DNA from 3 places in the Anaerobacillus sp. 1_MG-2023 genome. Region 1 is predicted to be linked to each of the others. Evidence: riboswitches for the same ligand, from Rfam matches in the RefSeq annotation. Region 1 holds a riboswitch; each other region holds the start of a gene.
The links. Region 1 has a riboswitch for S-adenosylmethionine ahead of Q4550_RS04190 (YezD family protein). Riboswitches for the same ligand answer to the same signal wherever they lie in the genome.
Positions count from the first base shown of each region.

Region 2: linked by a shared signal. The riboswitch ahead of Q4550_RS05040 (Na+/H+ antiporter NhaC family protein) and the one ahead of Q4550_RS04190 (YezD family protein) in region 1 are both predicted to bind S-adenosylmethionine.
Region 3: linked by a shared signal. The riboswitch ahead of metK (methionine adenosyltransferase) and the one ahead of Q4550_RS04190 (YezD family protein) in region 1 are both predicted to bind S-adenosylmethionine.

Region 1 is NZ_JAUORD010000002.1:83,121-90,102, forward strand. Features, by position in the region: gene Q4550_RS04165 (hypothetical protein) at 54-461, shown strand; gene ispG (flavodoxin-dependent (E)-4-hydroxy-3-methylbut-2-enyl-diphosphate synthase) at 533-1,651, opposite strand; gene Q4550_RS04175 (hypothetical protein) at 1,791-2,126, opposite strand; gene Q4550_RS04180 (DUF1002 domain-containing protein) at 2,309-3,184, shown strand; gene Q4550_RS04185 (NfeD family protein) at 3,254-3,910, shown strand; SAM riboswitch class I at 4,026-4,131, shown strand; gene Q4550_RS04190 (YezD family protein) at 4,228-4,371, shown strand; gene Q4550_RS04195 (phosphoadenylyl-sulfate reductase) at 4,483-5,205, shown strand; gene Q4550_RS04200 (sulfate permease) at 5,211-6,275, shown strand; gene sat (sulfate adenylyltransferase) at 6,300-6,982, shown strand, end outside.
Region 2 is NZ_JAUORD010000002.1:238,956-245,937, forward strand. Features, by position in the region: gene Q4550_RS05015 (GNAT family N-acetyltransferase) at 1-61, shown strand, start outside; gene Q4550_RS05020 (SDR family NAD(P)-dependent oxidoreductase) at 150-953, opposite strand; gene Q4550_RS05025 (Y-family DNA polymerase) at 1,314-2,570, shown strand; gene Q4550_RS05030 (YolD-like family protein) at 2,585-2,914, shown strand; gene Q4550_RS05035 (alpha/beta fold hydrolase) at 3,074-3,913, shown strand; SAM riboswitch class I at 4,107-4,210, shown strand; gene Q4550_RS05040 (Na+/H+ antiporter NhaC family protein) at 4,281-5,576, shown strand; gene Q4550_RS05045 (hypothetical protein) at 5,664-6,341, opposite strand; gene Q4550_RS05050 (SLC13 family permease) at 6,635-6,982, shown strand, end outside.
Region 3 is NZ_JAUORD010000014.1:1,086-8,067, reverse strand. Features, by position in the region: gene Q4550_RS19215 (ABC transporter ATP-binding protein) at 1-596, opposite strand, end outside; gene Q4550_RS19210 (ABC transporter substrate-binding protein) at 608-1,603, opposite strand; gene pckA (phosphoenolpyruvate carboxykinase (ATP)) at 1,796-3,379, opposite strand; SAM riboswitch class I at 3,733-3,842, shown strand; gene metK (methionine adenosyltransferase) at 4,051-5,247, shown strand; gene Q4550_RS19195 (MSMEG_1061 family FMN-dependent PPOX-type flavoprotein) at 5,389-6,012, shown strand; gene Q4550_RS19190 (hypothetical protein) at 6,006-6,191, opposite strand; gene Q4550_RS19185 (glycosyltransferase family 4 protein) at 6,205-6,982, opposite strand, start outside.

The DNA of each region.
Region 1 (6,982 bases):
CTCACTGACAAATACTAATCATGCTCCACAACAAGGTAAAGTGAGGGATGTATATGACAGAAGACAGACATGATGACGATCTGGACTTTATCGAGGAGCGCGAAGTTCGCAGCGAATCGGAAGAGGAATATCTTGAGGAAGCTGCAGCTGAAGTAGCCCCTGGTGTATTAGACCGTCCTTATTTACAGTCGCCTGAAAATGAACGTCCAACTGCTGAGGAGTATCATGAACACTTTGAAGCTAAAAGACAGGAACAGGATCGAACAGGAGTGGGAGTGGGTGTAGCTGCTCTTGCTTTATCGGTTATTTCCTTGTTCATACTTCCCGTCATTCTTGGAGCAGCGGGAATCGTCGTAGGATTTGTTGCTAGGAGAAAGGGACTAACAACGCTCGGATCATGGGCGATTGGTGTTGGTGCCGCTTCAATGATCATCAGCTTATTCTTCGCACCGTTCTTTTAGTTGAAAACCTTAATAGAAAAGCCAGGCACTTTAAAAGTGCCTGGCTTTTCTTCTTTGATCAAGAAAAAGAATTAAGAGTTAGCTTCAGCTTTCTCTTTTTCTTCTGCCATTTTCTTGTAATGTTCTTCTGCTATTTTGTCGACTTCTTTTTTCAACTCTTCTACCATGGTTTCCTCAGGAACTTTACGGATAATTTCACCATGTCGGAAGAGGAGACCTTCACCACGTGCACCTGCAATACCGATATCAGCTTCACGCGCTTCACCTGGACCATTCACTGCACATCCAAGCACGGCTACTTTAATAGGTGCTTTGATTGTTGAAATGTACTCTTCGACTTCATTTGCGATTGAAATAAGGTCAATTTCGATACGCCCACAAGTTGGACAAGAAATTAATGTGGCTGCATTCGCTGCAAGTCCAAATGATTTAAGAAGCTCTCTAGCTACTTTTACTTCTTCAACCGGATCCGCACTAAGAGAAATACGCGCCGTATTTCCGATTCCTTTTGAAAGAATAACACCAAGACCGGCTGCGCTTTTAACTGTACCTGCAAATAGAGTCCCTGACTCTGTAATTCCGAGATGCAGTGGGTAATTAAAAGAACGTGCTGCCAGTTCATATGCTTCAGTTGCAAGGTTAACATCGGAAGCTTTCATGGAGACGATGATATCGTAGAAATCAAGGTCTTCAAGAATTTTAATATGGTGAAGGGCACTTTCTAGCATTCCCTCAGCTGTAGGATAGCCGTATTTTTCAAGGATTTTTCGCTCAAGTGAACCAGCATTAACGCCAATGCGAATCGGAATGCCTTTTGCTTTGGCTGCTTTTACGACAGCTTCCACTTTTTCGCGACGTCCAATATTACCAGGGTTAATACGTATCTTGTCTGCTCCACCTTCAATAGCTTTTAGTGCTAGCTTATAGTTAAAGTGAATATCAACGACAAGAGGGATATTAATCCTCTTTTTGATTTCAGGGATTGCATCTGCTGCCCTGTCATCTGGACAAGCTACTCGTACAATCTGACAACCAGCTTCTTCAAGACGATTGATTTCAGCAACTGTTGCTTCCACATCGTGAGTTTTGGTTGTTGTCATACTTTGAATAATAACTTCATCGTTACCGCCTATTGTTAAAGGACCTACTTTAACAGGTCTAGTTTGACTACGGTGGGTAATTTCATTCATGCGAAAATCGCTCCTTTTACATGTAGGATTGCTTACCTCATGATTTAGATCGCTTTTATATACTCCCTTGTAGGGAATAAGACTCATCTGTAATACTATCCCATTGTAGCAACTTTAGAGAGCTATTGACAAGAAATAATCATTGAGCAGATGTTTGGTCATAAGTAGGTATCCTATATTCTTTCCCAATTTGTATAAGAGTTGGATGAATTTTATTTAATGTTTCAAAATCGTGAACGACCGTTTCAATCGGAACCGGTATTGAGCCGTTCGCTTTTTCTACTAAAGAAAGAACAGTATCGCCAGCATTTATTTTATAAACCACATAGGGAGAGTTTTTTTCAGGTGACACTACTTCGACTGCTTCTGATACTTCTGAAATAGCTCTGTTATTTGTAAGGGTTCCTGTTGTTAAATCATAATAAGTTGTATGAAGGACAAGCAGAAATAAGGAACTTAACAATAGTTTTCGCATCTCTCGCAACTCCTTCAGAATGATTTCCTTTGTACTACGATATGCTTGTCCTTCCATGATATGACAGATTTCCTAGTGAATTATCTTTTCTTTCGATCGAGTGTCGAGTAGAATACTAAGAGATGGGGAGATTAACTGAGTTACTCTTCATTAGAGCCTCACGTTAAAAGGAGACCAAAAACATGCTTAAAAAAGGATTGCCGTTTTTATTGTCGATGGTGTTAATGATGTCTATTATTCCTATGGTGGCACAAGCGGATGCGAGCGTCGGAGATGTTATCGTTACACTTGGTGAAGATCTATCTGAAGAGCAAAAACAGAAGCTAGTTGATGAAATGGAAGCTCCGGAAAATGCAATGACGGTAACGGTATCAAATGAAGAAGAGCATAAATATCTTGGGAATTATATAAGTAAAGCGCTAATCGGTACACGCGCCTTATCTTCTTCTTCCATAACCATTGGTGAAAAAGATGCTGGTTTAAGCGTTGACACAAAAAATATTAATTGGGTAACAGATGAAATGTACGCAAATGCTTTAATAACAGCTGGAGTAAAAGATGCTGATGTTTATGTGACAGCACCAATGGAGGTTTCAGGTACGGCCGCATTAACTGGTTTAATCAAAGCTTATGAATTAAGCACAGATGAAGTGATACCTGAGGAGCAAAAACAAGTAGCAAATGAAGAGCTCGTCACTACTGCAAAATTGAGCGATAGTATTGGCGCAGATAAAGCAACGGAGCTAATGACTAAGATTAAGGATGAAATTGCTACAAACCCACCCGAGACGGAAGATGACTTAAGAACAGTTATCAAGCAAATTGCTAACGATTCAGGTATTGAATTGACTCAAGATGAGTTGGATGGTCTTGTTGAACTGTTTAATCGAATGAAAAATCTTGATATTGATTGGGATCAAATGAAAAGTCAGTTGCAGAACGCGAGAGAAAATCTAGACGATTTTTTAAATAAAGACGAGACACAGTCATTTATTCAAAAAATTATTGATTTCTTTATTGCGATTATTGATGGAATAAAAGGGGTATTTCAATCGTAAAGTGACAAGTGACTGAAACTTTCTTCCCTTTTGAACGTATAAGAGAAGAAGGAAAAGGAGGGAGCGAGGATGGAAATTCTATCTTTGCCAGCAGTTGGCTTTCTTATCGTCTTACTTAGCGTGCTATTCTTGTTTGCTGAGTTACTTGTTCGTGTAAAAGGTATTTTTGGATTGATCGGAATACTATTGCTCACATTTTATTTTAGTTTCCATCTTACTTCTTTATCATCAATTCTCTGGATGGGACTTGTGTTTGCTGTTGGTTTAGGCTTAGTTATTCTTGATGGGAAATTACTCAACGATGGTACATTTGGTTTGATTGGATTAATAATGATGGTTACAGCCGTAGCCATTCCTTCTCCAACTTTCCTTTATGGACTTCTCGTTTCAAGTGGTTTTTTAATTGGTACAGCTGCTTCATTCCTGTTTTTGCGTGTTTTCCCCGCACGCTCTATGTGGACGAAAATGACGTTAAAGGATCGGTTAAGCAGTGAAATGGGGTATAATTCCATGAACTCTGAGTATAAGAGTTTAGTTGGAGAATCGGCTATGACAATTACTCCATTTCGACCAAGTGGAACAATACAAGTCAATGAGAAAAAGTATAGCGCCATTTCTGTTGGAAGTTGGATCGATAAGGATACGGCAGTAGTTATTACGTCTGTAGATGGTACGCGTATCTTAATAGAAGAGAAAAAAGAAGAAAGTAAACGTCATCCAATTTAAAATGGTCCCCGAGTCATAGATTCGGGGATTTTTTCATATTCTTTTCTAATCCCTTTATCCCGATCTCTAAACTAGGGTTGACATGTTGTTAGATAATAGTTAAGATTTAGAAAATAACTTATCAAGAGAGACCGAGGGACTGGCCCGTTGACGTCCAGCAACCTGCCTGATTGGCAAGGTGCTACTTCCAGCAAAATGGAGTCCATTTTGGAAGATAAGGTGAATTAAGGTAACCTGATCTGTCTTTCCAATTTGGGAAGGCTTTTTTCATTTATAAGCTTCTCCTCATGATTATTACGACAAAGGGAGGTTGCATGATGGGAACGAAAGACCAGAATTTTTCAGACGTTGCTGTACGCATAGAACGAATGCTAAGTTCGTTGAAATTTGGATCAATTACGCTTGTTGTTCAAGATGGGAAAGTTGTTCAACTTGAAAGAAAAGAAAAAGAACGACTTTAATATTGGCGCTGACTAGAGAAACTAGAGGCGATTCTAACCCTAAAGGTTAGAATCGCCTCTTTTTTTAAACTATAAAATATATTTCCTTGATCGGAATTGGGAGGGTTAGAAATGAATTGGTTCTATGATAATTGGTCGGGTAAGGAACCTGAATTCAACGTTGAATCAGAAACGAAAGGGGCTCTTGAAGTTCTGAAGCGGGCGTATCAAATTTACCAAGATGATATTGTATATGCTTGTAGTTTCGGTGTTGAGGGTGTCGTTCTAATTGATTTGATTTCCCGAATAAACCAGAACGCGAAAATTGTTTTTCTGGATACAGGTCTCCATTTTGATGAGACTTATGAGCTAATTAATAAAGTAAAAGCCAAATATCCATCTCTAAATATTAAGTTAAAGCAACCAAAGGAGTCGGTCGAGGAACAGGCATTAAGTAAAGGAGATGCTCTATGGGAGCGAGACCCGGGACAGTGCTGCAATTTGAGAAAGATCATACCATTGCATGAAGAATTAGATCATGTAAGTGCCTGGATCTCAGGGTTAAGGAGAGAGCAGTCGCCACTCAGACAAAAGACAAATTATTTCAATAGAGATGATAAGTTTCAGGCGATTAAGGTTTGTCCACTTATTCATTGGACATGGAAAGATGTTTGGAGGTACGTGTACGAAAAGGATTTACCATACAATCCCCTGCATAATAAAGGCTACCCAAGTATAGGATGTGCGGTATGCACTGAAAGCGTATTGGAAGGTAGTGATTCTAGAGCTGGGAGATGGGCAAATCAGGAAAAAACGGAATGCGGCTTGCATCTTGATTCAGCACCAAATCGGTGACGGTCATGACAACCTTAGTTATTACGGTGGCTCTCTTTTTTGCTATGAATATTGGCGCTAGTGGAGCTGCGGCATCGATGGGAGTGGCTTACGGGGCTGGAGCGATTAAAAGAAGAAGTGTAGCACTGAGTGTTTGTGCGATTGGGATTGTTGGTGGTGCCACATTAGGTGGAGGTAATGTTATTAAAACAATGGGGAGTGGCATTATACCTACTTCCGTACTCAGTCTAAAGGTTATCTTGATTATTTTCATTTCAGCTACAACAGCGCTCTTTCTAGCAAATATGATGGGGATTCCATTATCAACAAGTGAAGTTACTGTGGGCGCAGTGGTAGGAGTTGGTATTGCTTACCGTGCTTTGTACTTTCAGAATGTGATGTTCATTATGTTGTTGTGGATCGTTATACCAGTTATTGCTTTTGCTACAGCTCTCAGTGTGGGGAAATTTTTAGGTCTTTTAAAACAAAGAATCAAACTTACTTCAAATTGGCAAAAGCCACTCACCATTTTTTTAATTGTAGCCGGTTTTCTAGAAGCTTTTTCAGCAGGAATGAATAACGTCGCAAATGCGATTGGACCGCTAGTTGGAGCGGGTGTTTTATCCCTTTCTCACGGGGCATTTCTTGGGGGAGCTTTTGTTGCTTTAGGTGCTTTAGTATTTGGTAAACGTGTTATTGAAACGAATGGTTATCGCATCACAAAGTTTTCACTTGGTGAAGGTTGTGCTATATCAGGTACGAGCGCTGGACTTGTGATTGGAGCTTCCTTATTTGGGATTCCGGTGCCGCTTACCCAGATTACCACCTCATCGATCATTGGTATTGGAACGGCTAAAGATGGATTTCAGCTTTGGCAGAAAGATGTCATTACGCGAATGATTAAAGTTTGGGCAGTTTCACCGGTTTTTTCTTTAGTTATTTCTTATAGTATGATCAAACTTTTTTTAGAAAGTGATTTATATACATTAATTGCAATTGGCAGCGTTATTCTAGCGACGCTTGGGTCAGGAAGTTTAATTCGATCGATTCGCTCTCAAAAGGGGACATTACAAGACGAAGGAAGCTTATAATAAATTCAATTTGGAGGGATTAAGATGGCAACAATTAACGCGCATGGAGGAACATTGATTAACCGTTACAAACCTAATACTGAAATTGATGGGATTATTCAAGAAATTGAGCTAGACACTACTGCGTTAAGTGATCTGGAATTAATCGGAACTGGAGCGTATAGTCCGTTAACTGGTTTTCTTAATGAAAATGAGTATACGTCAGTCGTTCATCACCTCAAATTAGAAAGCGGGTTGCCATGGAGCATTCCTATTACGTTGCCAGTTACGCACGAACGAGCTGCTGAGATCGTAATTGGTGATAAAGTGAAGTTAACTAATAATGGGACTGTGTACGGCACAATAGAAGTGGAATCCAAATATACTCCTGATAAGGGAGTGGAGGCGCGCCACGTGTATTTAACAGAGGACAGTGAACATCCAGGAGTGAAAAAATTTTACGATAGACCAGATGTTTACATTGGTGGACCAATTACACTTATTAAAAGAACCGAAAAAGGCAAGTTTGACCGCTATCATTATGATCCATCTGAAACAAGAGATTATTTTGAACGTCAGGGCTGGAAGAAAGTTGTAGGATTTCAAACAAGAAATCCAGTTCATCGAGCGCATGAGTATATTCAAAAGACCGCACTTGAAACAGTGGATGGCTTGTTCTTGAATCCTCTTGTAGGTGAAACCAAATCAGATGATATACCAGCAGAAAT
Region 2 (6,982 bases), 160 kb from region 1:
AGATATGTCGATCGACGGAACACAGATAACAGATACTTGTATCTACGCTAGTATTATTTAATGGCTTCGTGAATGCTCAAATAAAAGATGACTCATGCTTTCTTCAAGCATGAGTCATCTTTTATTTGTAGATAATTTCTCCAAAGCACCTAGCGCATAACGCTTCCACCTGAAATTTTGAGCGATTCGCCAATAATGTTTTCTGACGCATTTGAAAGAAGGTAAATGATGCTATTGGCGACTTCTTCAGGCTGCGTAATTCTTCCAGATGGCATTGCTGCTTCTACAGCTTTTAATTCTTCCTCAAAGCTTTTATTCTCTCTCGCCCCTTTTGAAGCAATACTGTTTCGCCCCATTTCTGTATCAACGAAGCCGGGACATACTGCGTTAACTCTAATTCCATCACGGATAGCCTCGTGGGCAAACGACTGCGTGAACCCAGTTATAGCAAACTTTGAAGCGCTATAGGCCGTGTTACCAAAAGTTCCTCTAAGACCTGAGAGAGAAGAGAGGTTTACAATCGCCCCTTTCTTCTTATCCGCACGCATTCGCTTATACACAAGTTGAGTCAGTAAAACAGTCGAGGTATAATTTAGCTCCATTACTTTGCGAAGATCTTCTTCTTGTAATTGATCAAGCGTATTGCCGCCGCCAATTCCTGCTGAGTTAACTAACCCCGTTATGCTTCCGTTATATTTAATCGCACTTTCGATAAGGGTATAACGATCTTTCTCATTGTTTAAATCAGCGGGAAGAACAGCAACCTTTGCTTCCGCGACTAACTCTTCGCACTCCTGTTTCAGCTGAGTTAATTTATCCTTATTTCTTCCAGTTATCGTAATCGTAGCACCGGCTTGTACGGCGGCTTTTGCTGTTTCATATCCAATACCACCCGTGGCTCCGGTAATAAGAATGTGCTCGTATTTTAATGTATTTTCCTTATAAATGCTCATTCTATTCCCTCCTTTAATCTTCTAAGGAACTTTCCCGAATAAGAAGCATTAAAACCTCAGATTAGCCGTTTTCAAGGGAAGAAATATTACAAGGGAAGAGTATAATGAAGCAACTACAATTGAATAAAATTAAGATGTGATAGAGGAATAAACAAAATCGTGAATGATCACATGAAATAAAATGTTCAGTTTTTTTACGTGTGACTAGACATTGATGTCCCGGTATTACTCCTTCTTCATCGGTAAGTGCTTTTATGATTGGAAGAAAGTACTTATTGTGAAGAGAACGTATATTCGGTTAAAATACGGGTATATATAAAGGGAACAAACGTTCTTTCATTTAGGAGAAGGGGGATACAAATGGATTATTCTAAATTTCCAAAGAAAACAATCCTATGTATTGATATGAAAAGTTTTTATGCAAGTTGTTCAGCAGTAGAGATGGGGCTTGATCCACTTACGTGCTATCTCGCGGTTGTTGGTGATACCGAGCGACTGGGAAGTGTTGTGCTGGCGGCGTCTCCGGCATTAAAAAAGGAATTTGGAATACGAACAGGGAGCAGACTATTTGAAATTCCAAATAACAAAAACATTCATATCGTTAATGCGAGAATGTCTTCATATTTAAAACAATCAATGGAAATAACGAGGCTTTTTCATCGTTATGTACCATCAGAATGTATCCATACGTATAGCGTTGATGAATCGTTTTTGCAGGTTGATGGGACAGAACGACTTTGGGGGAACAAATTTGAAGTAGCTCACAAGATCAAAAATGAAATAAGAGAGACATTCGGATTACCATGCGCCATAGGGATCGGGCCAAATCTTTTAATGGCAAAGCTTTGTCTTGATCTGGAAGCGAAAGAAAAAGGGATTGCAGAATGGACTTATGAAGATATTCCTAAAAAACTCTGGCCGCTTTCCCCGCTAAGCCAAATGTGGGGTATTGGGTCGCGTGTGGAGCGAACGTTAAATCGCATGGGGATTATGAATGTAAAGCAGCTTGCGCATTATCCGCTACATCTACTAGAAGAAAAATTTGGTATTATGGGAAATCAGCTCTATCATCATGCGTGGGGCATCGATCTTTCTGAAATGGGTGCGCCGATTATGCAGGGACAGATTAGCTATGGGAAAAGCCAAATTTTGTTACGAGATTACCATGACGAAAAAGACATTCAACACGTCATTCTTGAGATGAGTGAAGAAGTTGCAAGACGTGCGAGAAAAGCCCGGAAGGCAGGGCGTACGATTAGCCTTGGGATTGGTTATAGCAAAGAAGAAGGCGGGGGTGGCTTTCACCGTTCAAGGAGTATCCACAGCCCGACTGCTATTACGCTCGAAATATACAATGTATGTCTTCAGTTATTTGAGGAGTTTTTTGAAAGAAAAACGGTTCGTAAGATTTCCATTACCCTTTCAAATATTTGCAATGATGAAGAAGTGCAGTTGGACTTATTTAATGCGTCACGCCCAAAGCAGCGGGATCTCGGATATGTGATGGATTCGATCCGGGAGAAATATGGCTCAGATGCGCTGCTTCGTGCCGTTTCATACACAAAGGCCGGTACGGCACTGCATAGAAGTAAACTTGTGGGTGGTCATAAAGCATAGAAGGGGGAAGAAGCGTGATACGTGATCGCGGAAATATAAAATGGACGTCAATGATGTTACCTGAGCATGTGAAAGAGCTAAGAGATTGGAAAACCGAAGAAAAAAGAAGTGGAAAGCCGGTACTTGATGAACAAAAAATGGCGGAAATGAATGAAACGATATGTGAAGCAATGGCCGTTCACAACTCGCTTTGTTTTCAATATTTTAGCGGAGGTGAAACGAAAACTCTCTTTGGATATGTGCACTATGTAGATCCACTTACGAAAGAACTGCGTATTATTGACCATAATGAAAAAAGGACAACGATAAAGCTGCTGGACCTTGTGCACGTAGAGTTAGAATGAAAAAATGGAATATCCTCTCGGTTGTAAAAAAGTTTTTCATTTCAGGATTGGGGTAAAATAAGTATAAAGTCAAACCTGAATAAGTGAGACCATCCTTTCTGGTTAGAAACGAAGAGTAAATCAGATCAGGTGAATTTAAAATCCGGAGTGAGATGAAAGATGCTATTAGCTCAAAATCTTAAACAAAATACGGAAAAGATCAAAGGAATTGATATTCACTATGAATACTATAGAAATGACACAGCCGTCGATCGGCCAGTATTAACGCTTCTTCACGGTTTTCTATCGTCGAGCTTCAGCTTCAGAAGATTGATACCATTATTAACAAAGGCATATACTGTTGTTGCCATTGATCTTCCCCCGTTCGGAAAAAGTGAAAAGTCTAATCGTTTTGTCCACTCTTATCATAATTATGCGGAAGTGGTGGTTGAACTTTTAGAAAGGCTTTCAATTGATCATACTGTTATGATCGGCCATTCTATGGGTGGGCAAGTAGCAATGAGAGCCTCGGCTATGAAAGATGATCTCGTTAGTAAGAATATTTTACTGTGCAGTTCAGGATATCTTGAAAAGGCTAAACAGAGTCTAGTGTATACATCGTATTTACCTTTTTTCTCGGTATACTTGAAAAGGTGGCTTTATCGAAAAGGTGTCAGAGGAAATTTGCTTAATTGTGTTTATGATCCTTCCCTTATCGATGAAGAAATGATGGATGGATATATCCAACCTTTCTTCAATGAGGGTATCTTTCGGTCATTAGTTAGGATGATTCGAGATCGCGAAGGAGATTTGTCAGAAGCTGAACTAAATCAAATTCATACACCTAGCCTACTAATATGGGGAGAGAACGACAGAGTTGTGCCTTTGAAAATTGGGAAGCGTCTCAGTAACGATCTCCCAAATGCTAAACTGATCATCTATGAAAAAACTGGTCACCTTCTACCAGAAGAAAAACCGGCATCGATTATGAAGGATATTGAGTGGTTTTTGGGAAAATAAAGATTGATCTAATGCAAAAATTGGTAGTCATACAAAGCTTGAACCAGACTAGTTAATCAGGTAAACTCCTTTAAGGATGAGGAGTTTATTTTGATGCAGTTAATCAAAGTTGACTCATCAGAATAATGCGTGATAAAGTAAAGCTCGTTATGAAAAAGTAAAATGAAGCATGCGCTCATTGATAATTGTATATTTCTTATTAAGAGAAGTGGAGGGACCTGGCCCAAAGAAGCTTCAGCAACCTCTGATCATCAGAAAGGTGCTGCTTCCAGCAAGAGAAATCTTGAGAGATAAGTGCAAAAGCCTTCTTCTCTTGAAGTGGGCTTTTTTTATTGAGACAGAATAAAAGATGAAGGAGACATGAATAATGGAGAAAGAAATAAAGGGGAACGGCCTGGCTTTACTTCCTCTTGGAATATTTATTGTGCTTTTTATTGGTACAGCTATCATAACAAAGGACTTTTATAGTATGCCTGTTATTCTCGCTTCTCTAATTGCGGCGGGCGTAGCTCTTTCGATGAATCGAAAAGAAAGCTTTATGAAAAAAGTGGAAGTGTTTTGTCGTGGAGCAGGTAATACGAATATCATATTAATGATTTTAGTCTTTTTACTGGCTGGGGCGTTTGCCGGAACAGCTGAAAAAATTGGAGCAGTAGATTCGATTGTTAATTTAGGTATATCGATTCTACCAGCTAATCTTTTAATCGTAGGTTTATTTGTTATTGGCTGTTTTATTTCTATTTCGATGGGTACATCGATGGGAACAATTGTAGCACTTGCTCCCATTGGAATTGGAATTGCAGAGCAAACCGGAGTTGCCCCGGCGCTGGCTTTATCAGCAGTCATAGGTGGGGCAATGTTTGGTGACAATCTTTCTATGATTTCAGATACTACAATTGCGGCAGTACGCACACAAAATACGCAAATGAAAGATAAATTCAAAGTAAACTTTTTTATAGTCTTGCCAGCTGCTATCGTAACAGCCATTATATATGGTGCTTTAACGATGGGAGAGCAAGCAACGGTTGGAGGAGAACACGCATTTAATTTCGTTACAATTATTCCTTATTTAGGTGTACTGATCGCAGCGATCGCTGGTGTTAATGTTCTTATTGTACTTGTAAGTGGTACCTTATTTGCTGGGATTGTAGGTTTATATAACGGAACATTTGGAATGAGTGGACTGATCTCCACGGTTACAGAGGGCATAAAAGGGATGGAAGACCTTGCCATGATTGCTCTTGTCATCGGAGGGATGATTGAAGTCATTAAGCATAACGGAGGAATACAATACGTATTGGACAAAATCCTGAGCAAAGTAACTTCTCGTAGAGGAGCAGAGTTTGGTATCGCCGGTCTCGCAAGCGTGCTTGATTTATCAACAGCTAACAACACCATTTCGATCATAATGGGGGGGCCACTTGCGAAAAACATTTCCGAAGAATATGGGGTAGACCCACGAAAGTCTGCTAGTATTCTTGATATTTTCTCAGGTAGTATACAGGGCATGCTCCCATATGGGGCACAGGTGCTTGCAGTAGCAGGTCTTGCGTCGATTTCGCCACTCGCTCTACTACCGTATTCAATTTATCCAATCCTCATTGCTATTGCAGGAATTATTGCGATTTTCATCAACTATCCCTCTTTTTCGAAAAAGGGCTAAAGTGATAGTGAACAGAATCTTGAATTAAAATTTGATATGAGCATTTAAAAAGCAGCTAGCTCAAATTGGGCTACCTGCTTTTTTTTATTATCCTTCGATTTGTTTTTGAAGATGCACAATTCGTTGAGGAAGAATGTACAAGTATTCAATAAGTGAATCTAGTAAGTCGATAATTAAGTTGGCCGTTTCTTCACTTGTAGCTTTCTCAAGACAAAGGAGGTGATTTAAATTACTACCTTTGCCTAGTAGGTGTCCTAGTTTTACAATTGGTTCTTCTAAATCAATCTGCTTAGCAAGTGTTTCTAGCTGTTTAGAAAGTGGCTGTCCTAGCTCATTTTCAGAAAGAAAACTACCTGTAATGCTCTCAAGAACACGATTAGCCATTACAGCCGTTGCAGTCCAATCCTTCATGTTATGTACATTCACTGCTGAGCGATAAACACGCTCAAGGTCATCGGGTAATCTAGCTGTGCTAGTCAGTCTGCCGAGCGGCTCTCGTGTAAAAGAGGTTTGATGCACGAAAAGCTCAACTTCTTCTCCGCGATCATTATGGGACGTTTTAATGAGTATGAAAAGCACAGCTTCTTTACAAATAGAGCAGCGAGAAAGCGTGGAGAACACAGCCTGATTAATTTGGTAATCGAACTTCAGTTGAAATGAAGCGTCGTTTCCACATTCTGGACATTCTGTATTAGCTGATTTTGGAAGCTTTGTTTGTCCGTATTTCACAACCGAATTAATAGTAGTCTGTTGTATCTTTCTCATCATATACCCCCTGGATCGATTTTGAGCAACTTGTTGTGGATTGTGTATCTATTCTTACATTTAATCATTGAGTTTATTTATTTTGAATTATAAAAACATATCATCAACTTATAATTTTCGCCCCTAATGGAAATTTAAGGGGGTTTGAAATGAATTACTTGTATGGAAATGGAAAAACGAATCAAAAGTCCTTTCTTGAAAGAGAGTAATAAAGTACCAAAATTGTGAATTTATTGACAGATGTGGCGAGCGAATTCTACACTATAGTTTAATGAACGATAGGAGGTATGACTATGGAACAACACCTTTGGAACCAATTATGGAAAGAACATGATCGAGCAAAAGATCTCTTAACATTCGCTTCTTCACACACGCCGGAAATCCCTTCAAAAAGTTCTCAAAAAAATCCAGGTTATGCATCTGGACCAGATCCTGCTTATGATAAAAGGAAACTGACGGGGTTGATCCTCGGACCGGTCCTTTTTCTTAGCATAATGTTGTTTTTTAATCCAAATGGTCTTTCAGAAGCAGGCTTGGCCATCTTAGCAAGTACGGCGTGGATTGCAACGTGGTGGATTACAGAAGCCATTCCGATACCAGCAACGTCTCTTTTACCATTAATTTTATTTCCACTAACGGGC
Region 3 (6,982 bases), on a different contig from region 1:
ATCGCTTCTCCAATATCATGAGTCACCAGCAGGGCGGTTTTTCGATGCTTCTTTAATGTTTTAAACACGAGGTCTTCGAGTTTTAATTTTGTTTGATAATCAAGTGCAGAGAAAGGCTCATCTAATAACAGTAGATCAGGATCTGTTGCAAGTGTGCGAACGAGAGCTACGCGTTGACGCATTCCACCCGAAAGCTGATCAGGATAGGCCGAGCGGACATCGCTTAACCCCATGCTATCCAATAATTCCAATGTTTGTTCTTTTTTATCCGCTGTCAACTTGTTTAGAAGCTTTAACCCTATAAAACAATTTTCTTCAATTGTTTTCCAGGGAAACAAGTAATCTTGTTGAAGCATATAGCCCATTCGTTCGCCGGGTGAGTTTATAATTTTATTTTGTAGAGAAACGCTCCCTTCAGTAGGTTTTACTAATCCTGAAATGATCGACAACAGAGTAGATTTCCCGCATCCACTAGGCCCAAGAAGGGAAACGAATTCTCCTTCTTCAATAGCGAAAGAGAGGTTGGAAATCGCTTCTTTGGCAGCGCTTTTCATTAAATACACATGTGAAATAGCGTTGAGTTGAAGGAAAGACATTATTTTCCCTCCTATTTTTGCGCTTTTTCGGCATAGCTATTATCTACTAATTTGCTATGATCAACGCGTTTTGGGAGTTCGCCTGCTTCATCCATAATATTTTGTAAGTTATCCCATTCTTCTTGATCCAGGGATGGGTTTGTAGCGAATGAATGCTGACTTTTGTAACGATCGACTACAGTTGTAATGAGTTCAAGATCGGTATCCTGAAAGAAAGGTTCAATTGACTTTGCAATTTCTGCAGAAGAATGAGTATCTACCCACAGTTGAGCCTCATAAAGTGCTTTTGTAAAACGCTCAGCTACATCAGCATTTTTACTCAAATAACTTTCTTTCGCCATAAATCCTGTATATGGAATTTTTCCTGATTCTTTTCCAAATGAAGCTACAATGTGTCCAACCCCTTGTTCTTCAAAGACACTTGCTGTTGGCTCGAATAACTGAACGTAATCGCCAGTTCCAGAAGCAAATGCGCTTGAAATGTTTGCGAAATCAATATTTTGAATGAGGTCCAAATCGTTTTGTGGATCAATTCCTTTCTGTTTCAGTACGTATTCACCAGCCATTTGTGGCATACCACCTTTACGTTGGCCAAGGAATGTACTTCCCTTCAAATCTTCCCATTCAAAATGCTCGATTTTTTCTCTTGATACAAGGAACGTACCGTCTGTTTGTGTAAGTTGAGCAAAGTTTATAACAGGGTCATCAGTGCCCTGTGCATAAACATAAATGGACGTCTCTGATCCTACAAGGGCGACATCAGCTCCGTTAGATAGAAGAGTGGTCATTGTTTTATCTCCGCCCCAAGTGGTCGTTAATTCGACATCAATGCCATGCTTCTCAAAAATACCCTCTGAGAGTGCCACGTATTGTGGTGCATAGAAAATCGAGCGTGTAACCTCAGCTACTCTTACCTGATCGTTTCCACTATTAGTACCACACGCCGAAAGAATAAGAAGAAATACACTTGTGTATATACAAAACGTTATAAACCAGCTTCTTTTCATTATCTATCCTCCACATTCGTCACATGAGGTAGGCTCATGTTTTAGATACTATAGCCTATGTATTTTAAAACGATTGGTGTTTTGAATAAGTAAATTAATGGAGGTAGATAGAAAGAGGGGGATGTGCGAAGTGAAGGGGAATGAGTCTTCAAATAAAAAAAAGCACCAGTTAAGGTGCTTTTTGCAATGAGACTAAACATTTGGGCCTGCTTGTTTGATTTCGTCGGCTACATTTGAGAATTTTTCGAAGTTCTTTACAAACTTAGTAGCGAGATCTTTTGCTTTCTCATCATATTTCTCTTGATCTTCCCATGTTTGTTTTGGCTGCAATACTTCTGCTGGAACACCTGGACAATGAGAAGGAATATGCAATCCGAAAATAGGGTCTGTTACTGTTTCGATACGATCAAGTTCTCCATTTAAAGCCGCCTGGATCATCGCTCTAGTATATGAAAGCTTCATGCGCTCTCCGACACCATAACCGCCCCCAGACCATCCGGTATTTACGAGGAAGACTTGAACATCATGCTCCATAATTTTCTCGCCGAGCATTTCTGCATAGCGATGGGCAGGTAATGGCAAGAACGGTGCACCAAAGCATGTAGAGAAAGTGGCTTCCGGTGAAGTGACTCCTCTTTCTGTTCCGGCTAACTTGCTTGTGTAACCTGATAGGAAATGAAACATGGCTTGTTCTTTGGTCAGTTTGCTAATTGGAGGAAGGACGCCAAATGCATCTGCCGTTAAGAAAATAATCGTGTTGGGATGTCCGGCAACGCTAGGAATTGCAATATTAGGTATGGCGTCAATCGGATAGGCAGCGCGAGTATTTTCAGTTAGACTAGTGTTATCGTAGTCAGGTTCACGCGAGCCGTTATCCATCATAACGTTCTCAAGAACCGTTCCAAAGCGAATTGCATCCCAGATTTCAGGTTCTTTTTCTTTTGATAAGTTGATGCATTTAGCGTAGCATCCACCTTCAATATTAAAGACACCATTCATAGACCATCCGTGTTCATCATCACCGATAAGAGATCGATGAGCATCTGCTGAGAGCGTTGTCTTTCCAGTTCCAGATAAACCGAAAAATAGAGCAACATCCCCCTCTTTACCTACGTTAGCAGAGCAGTGCATTGAAAGAATATTTCGCTCTGGTAATAAGTAGTTCATAACGGTGAAAATAGACTTTTTAATTTCTCCAGCATATTCTGTTCCACCAATTAAGACGGTTCGTTTCTCAAAGGAGATAATAATAAATGTTTCTGAATTTGTGCCATCCACTTCTGGATCAGCTTGAAAACCAGGTGCAGAAATGACAGTGAATTCAGCGTCATGTTCTTTTAACTCTGATTCATTCGGACGGATGAACAGCTGGTGGGCGAAAAGGTTATGCCAGGCATATTCATTAATAACCTGAATGGGTAGTCTTGATGCCTGGTCAGCACCAGCAAATCCTTTAAACACATAAAGTCCCTTTTTCTCACCGAGGTAGTTCAACACCTTTGTGTAAAGGTTTTCAAAACTTTTTTCGGAAATAGGCTGGTTTGTTTCCCAGTTCACTTTGTTCTTTACGGAATCTTCCTTTACAATGAACTTGTCCCCAGGAGAACGTCCTGTATATTTTCCGGTTTCTACGCGAAGAGCTCCTGTAGCTGATAGTTGCCCTTCGTTTTTAAATAGTGAATGTTCAACCAGTTCAGACACTGATAAATTCACATGTGGATTATTCTTATTTAATATCGCATCCAATAACGGTGAGGAGAAGGAAGCTGTTTTCATACGTTAAACCCATCCTTTTTTAAAGATTTCGTTGATTGACTTGTTTAACTCAAAAATAGTATAACACATTCATTCAATTATTCTATACTAATCTATGTATTTTTTGCATAAAAAGTGAAAAATGGGTGAATGACTATTTCTTTAGGTTGAAATCCTGTCGCCATTATATAGGAAGTGATTATTTTATGGGTAAAGGATTAAGGTGGTGGATCGATCGCTTCGCCCTTGAATTCGAACATAAAGCCCGTGTTCTTTTTGTAGGGCTCCAGCGCTTGTCGAGGCTAAACGGGCGCTTCCGCTTTTCTTCATTGACACATCCTTTCATGTGCGTTATTATATGTCGAGAATGGATACTCTTATCCCGAGCAGGCGGAGGGACAGGCCCGATGAAGCTCAGCAACCAACTCCTATACAACAGGATTAAGGTGCTAACCTGCAAGACGATAGTCTTGGAAGATAAGAGGCGAAAGGCATGAGATATCAGCTCCTTTTCCCTCTGATTGTAGGGAAGGGCTTTTTTAATGTCGTTGAGATTGATGACGCTATAAAAAAAGGTAAGACGATAAGAAATTGAATTCGTTCTCTCGTTTCGGCACAGGGTAATAGGGAAATGAGTACCGTATCCATTACAACATAATTAGATAGGATCCAATCCTTAAGGAGGTACTTGAGTGAGTAATCGTCGTTTGTTTACTTCTGAGTCAGTAACAGAGGGGCATCCTGATAAAATTTCAGATCAGATTTCCGATGCCATTCTGGATGATATTCTTGCGCATGATCCAAATGCGCGCGTTGCCTGTGAAACTACAGTAACAACTGGTCTTGTACTAGTTTCCGGTGAAATTACAACATCACACTATGTGGATATTCCGAAAGTGGTTCGTGAGACGATTCAAACGATCGGCTATACACGTGCGAAATACGGATTTGATGCTGAAACATGTGCTGTTCTTTCATCTATTGATGAACAGTCTGCAGACATTGCTGCAGGTGTAAATGTTGCTCTTGAAGCACGTGAAGGTACGATGTCAGATGACGAAATCGATGCAATTGGTGCAGGTGACCAGGGGCTTATGTTTGGTTACGCTTGTAATGAAACAGCGGAATTAATGCCGCTTCCGATTTCTCTTGCGCATAAACTAGCGCGACGTTTGAGCGAAGTAAGAAAAGAAGAAATTCTTCCTTATCTTCGTCCTGATGGTAAAACACAAGTAACAGTGGAATACGATGAAGCTGGTAAGCCGGTACGCGTTGATACCATTGTTGTTTCTACACAGCATCATCCTGAAATTTCACTTGAACAAATCCAACGTAACATCAAAGAACACGTTGTGAAGCCGGTTGTTCCTGCTGAATTAATTGATGAAGAAACAAAATACTTCATCAACCCAACAGGACGCTTTGTTATCGGTGGACCGCAGGGTGACGCAGGTTTAACAGGAAGAAAAATCATTGTTGATACTTACGGCGGTTATGCGCGTCACGGTGGCGGTGCTTTCTCAGGTAAGGATGCTACGAAAGTAGACCGTTCTGCTGCATATGCTGCTCGTTATGTTGCTAAGAACCTTGTGGCAGCGGGTCTAACAGATCGTTGTGAAGTTCAACTTGCTTACGCTATTGGGGTTGCTCAGCCAGTATCAATTGCTATTGATACATTTGGCACAGGAAAAGTGTCTGAGGAAAGTCTTGTAGAGCTAGTAAGAGAGAACTTCGATCTTCGTCCAGCAGGCATTATAAAGATGCTTGATCTTAGACGTCCCATTTATAAGCAAACAGCTGCGTATGGACATTTTGGACGTACTGATATTGACCTTCCATGGGAACAAACAGATCGTGCAGAATCCCTTAAACAGGGTGCCGGAATTTAATTAATTTCTAAGAAGCCAAAAATATTTTGGCTTCTTTTTTTGCTCTATCATCCTTTTTGACATCCATTATATTGTATTGAATTATCATAAAACAGATGGGTGTGGTGATAAAATGGAAGGAAAAATGGAGGAGTGTAATGTGTGAAAACTAGTATATTCGGAGAAACCGTGACCGATGTGAATGAACTAAAAGACATGGCAGGAATACCGAGTAAATTGGCTGCAAATAAAGTCATCTCTTTTCTTGATAAACACTGTAAAGAGTTCATATGCCGTACACCATTTATTACGATTGCCACCCAATCAAGTACGGGTGGTGATGTTTCGCCAAGAGGGGATGCACCGGGGTTTATTCATGTTCTGGATGATCATCATTTATTGATACCGGAAAGACCGGGAAATAAACGAATGGACTCATTGATCAATCTATTAGAAAACCCAAATATCGGTTTGCTGCTGATGATTCCCGGCCGAGAAGAAGCGTTGCGTATTAATGGAAAGGCCTCGATTGTAAAAGATAAAACGCTGCTAGAGCAGTGTGAATATAAGGGGAAAACGCCTTTGTTAGGTATTGGAGTAGAAGTAAAGGAATGCTACATTCATTGTGCCAAAGCCTTTAAACGATCATCTCTTTTTGAACCTGAACGATGGCCGAATACTGAGGGGCTCGCGTCAGCTGCCAGAATGCTATCTGATCATGCAAAAATAGGCGAAGAAAAAGTGATTGAATCGTTGAAAGAAAGTTACACTAAACGTCTTTATTGAACAGAAATCAAGCCCAAACCTTTGTGTATGTTTGGTTGAACAATGGAGCAGTAAATGAGATCATACGTATTTGCTATTTTCTGTCTTTCGTCTAGCGCGTACAAGTTGTGGCTATGTGTTGCGAAGATAGAAGGTGCAGTTAAGCAGATTTCATTAATCCCCAATACAGTAAGATTCATTTTTTTCTCCTTTCTAAGCATATCGAGCTAATTTTTTAATTCCAATTGTTTTCTCATAATCCTCTACTAATCGTCCGAAGATCGCATCCCATGATTGAGTAAGTGCATAACGACGTCCTTCATAACCCATCATTCTCCGTTCGGTATTATCTGATAAGAGTCGACTGATAGCGTGGATATATTCCTCTTCTTTATACGGAGAGCAGAAAAGACCATTTCTTTCTCCAGTGACAACATCGGTTAATCCTCCGGCATTTGCAGCGATAACAGGGGTCCCTGAGGCAAGTGACTCCTTTGCGACATTTCCAAATGTTTCAGTAGCTGATGGAAAGATGAAAAGATCTGAAGTAGCGTATAGCTCTGCTAATTCTTTCCCTTCTTTATAACCAGTGAAAGTGACGTTGTTAGGAACGTTTTTTTGAATATGAGGGAGGGCTGGTCCATCACCAACAATCAGCCATCTTGTTTGTTGTTTCAGCTGTTCTGGTAACTTCCACATGATTTTTTGTAACGTTTCAAGATTTTTTTCTGGAGCGAGTCGACTAACAAATAAAAGAATATACTTCTCCTGAATGTTATATCGTTCACGTAGCGAGTGATTTGTTCTAATCGGAGAATATTGTTCGCAATCGACGCCTCTTCTCCAAAGCTTGAGGTTCTTAAAACCTCTTTCTTTTAATCGATTGCGCGTTTCATTGGAAGGAATAAAGGTAGTGGAAAATGGTTGATGAAACCAGGTTAAGTATTTCCACATAAAAGGAGAGAACCATTCAAGGTGGTAATGCTTTAAA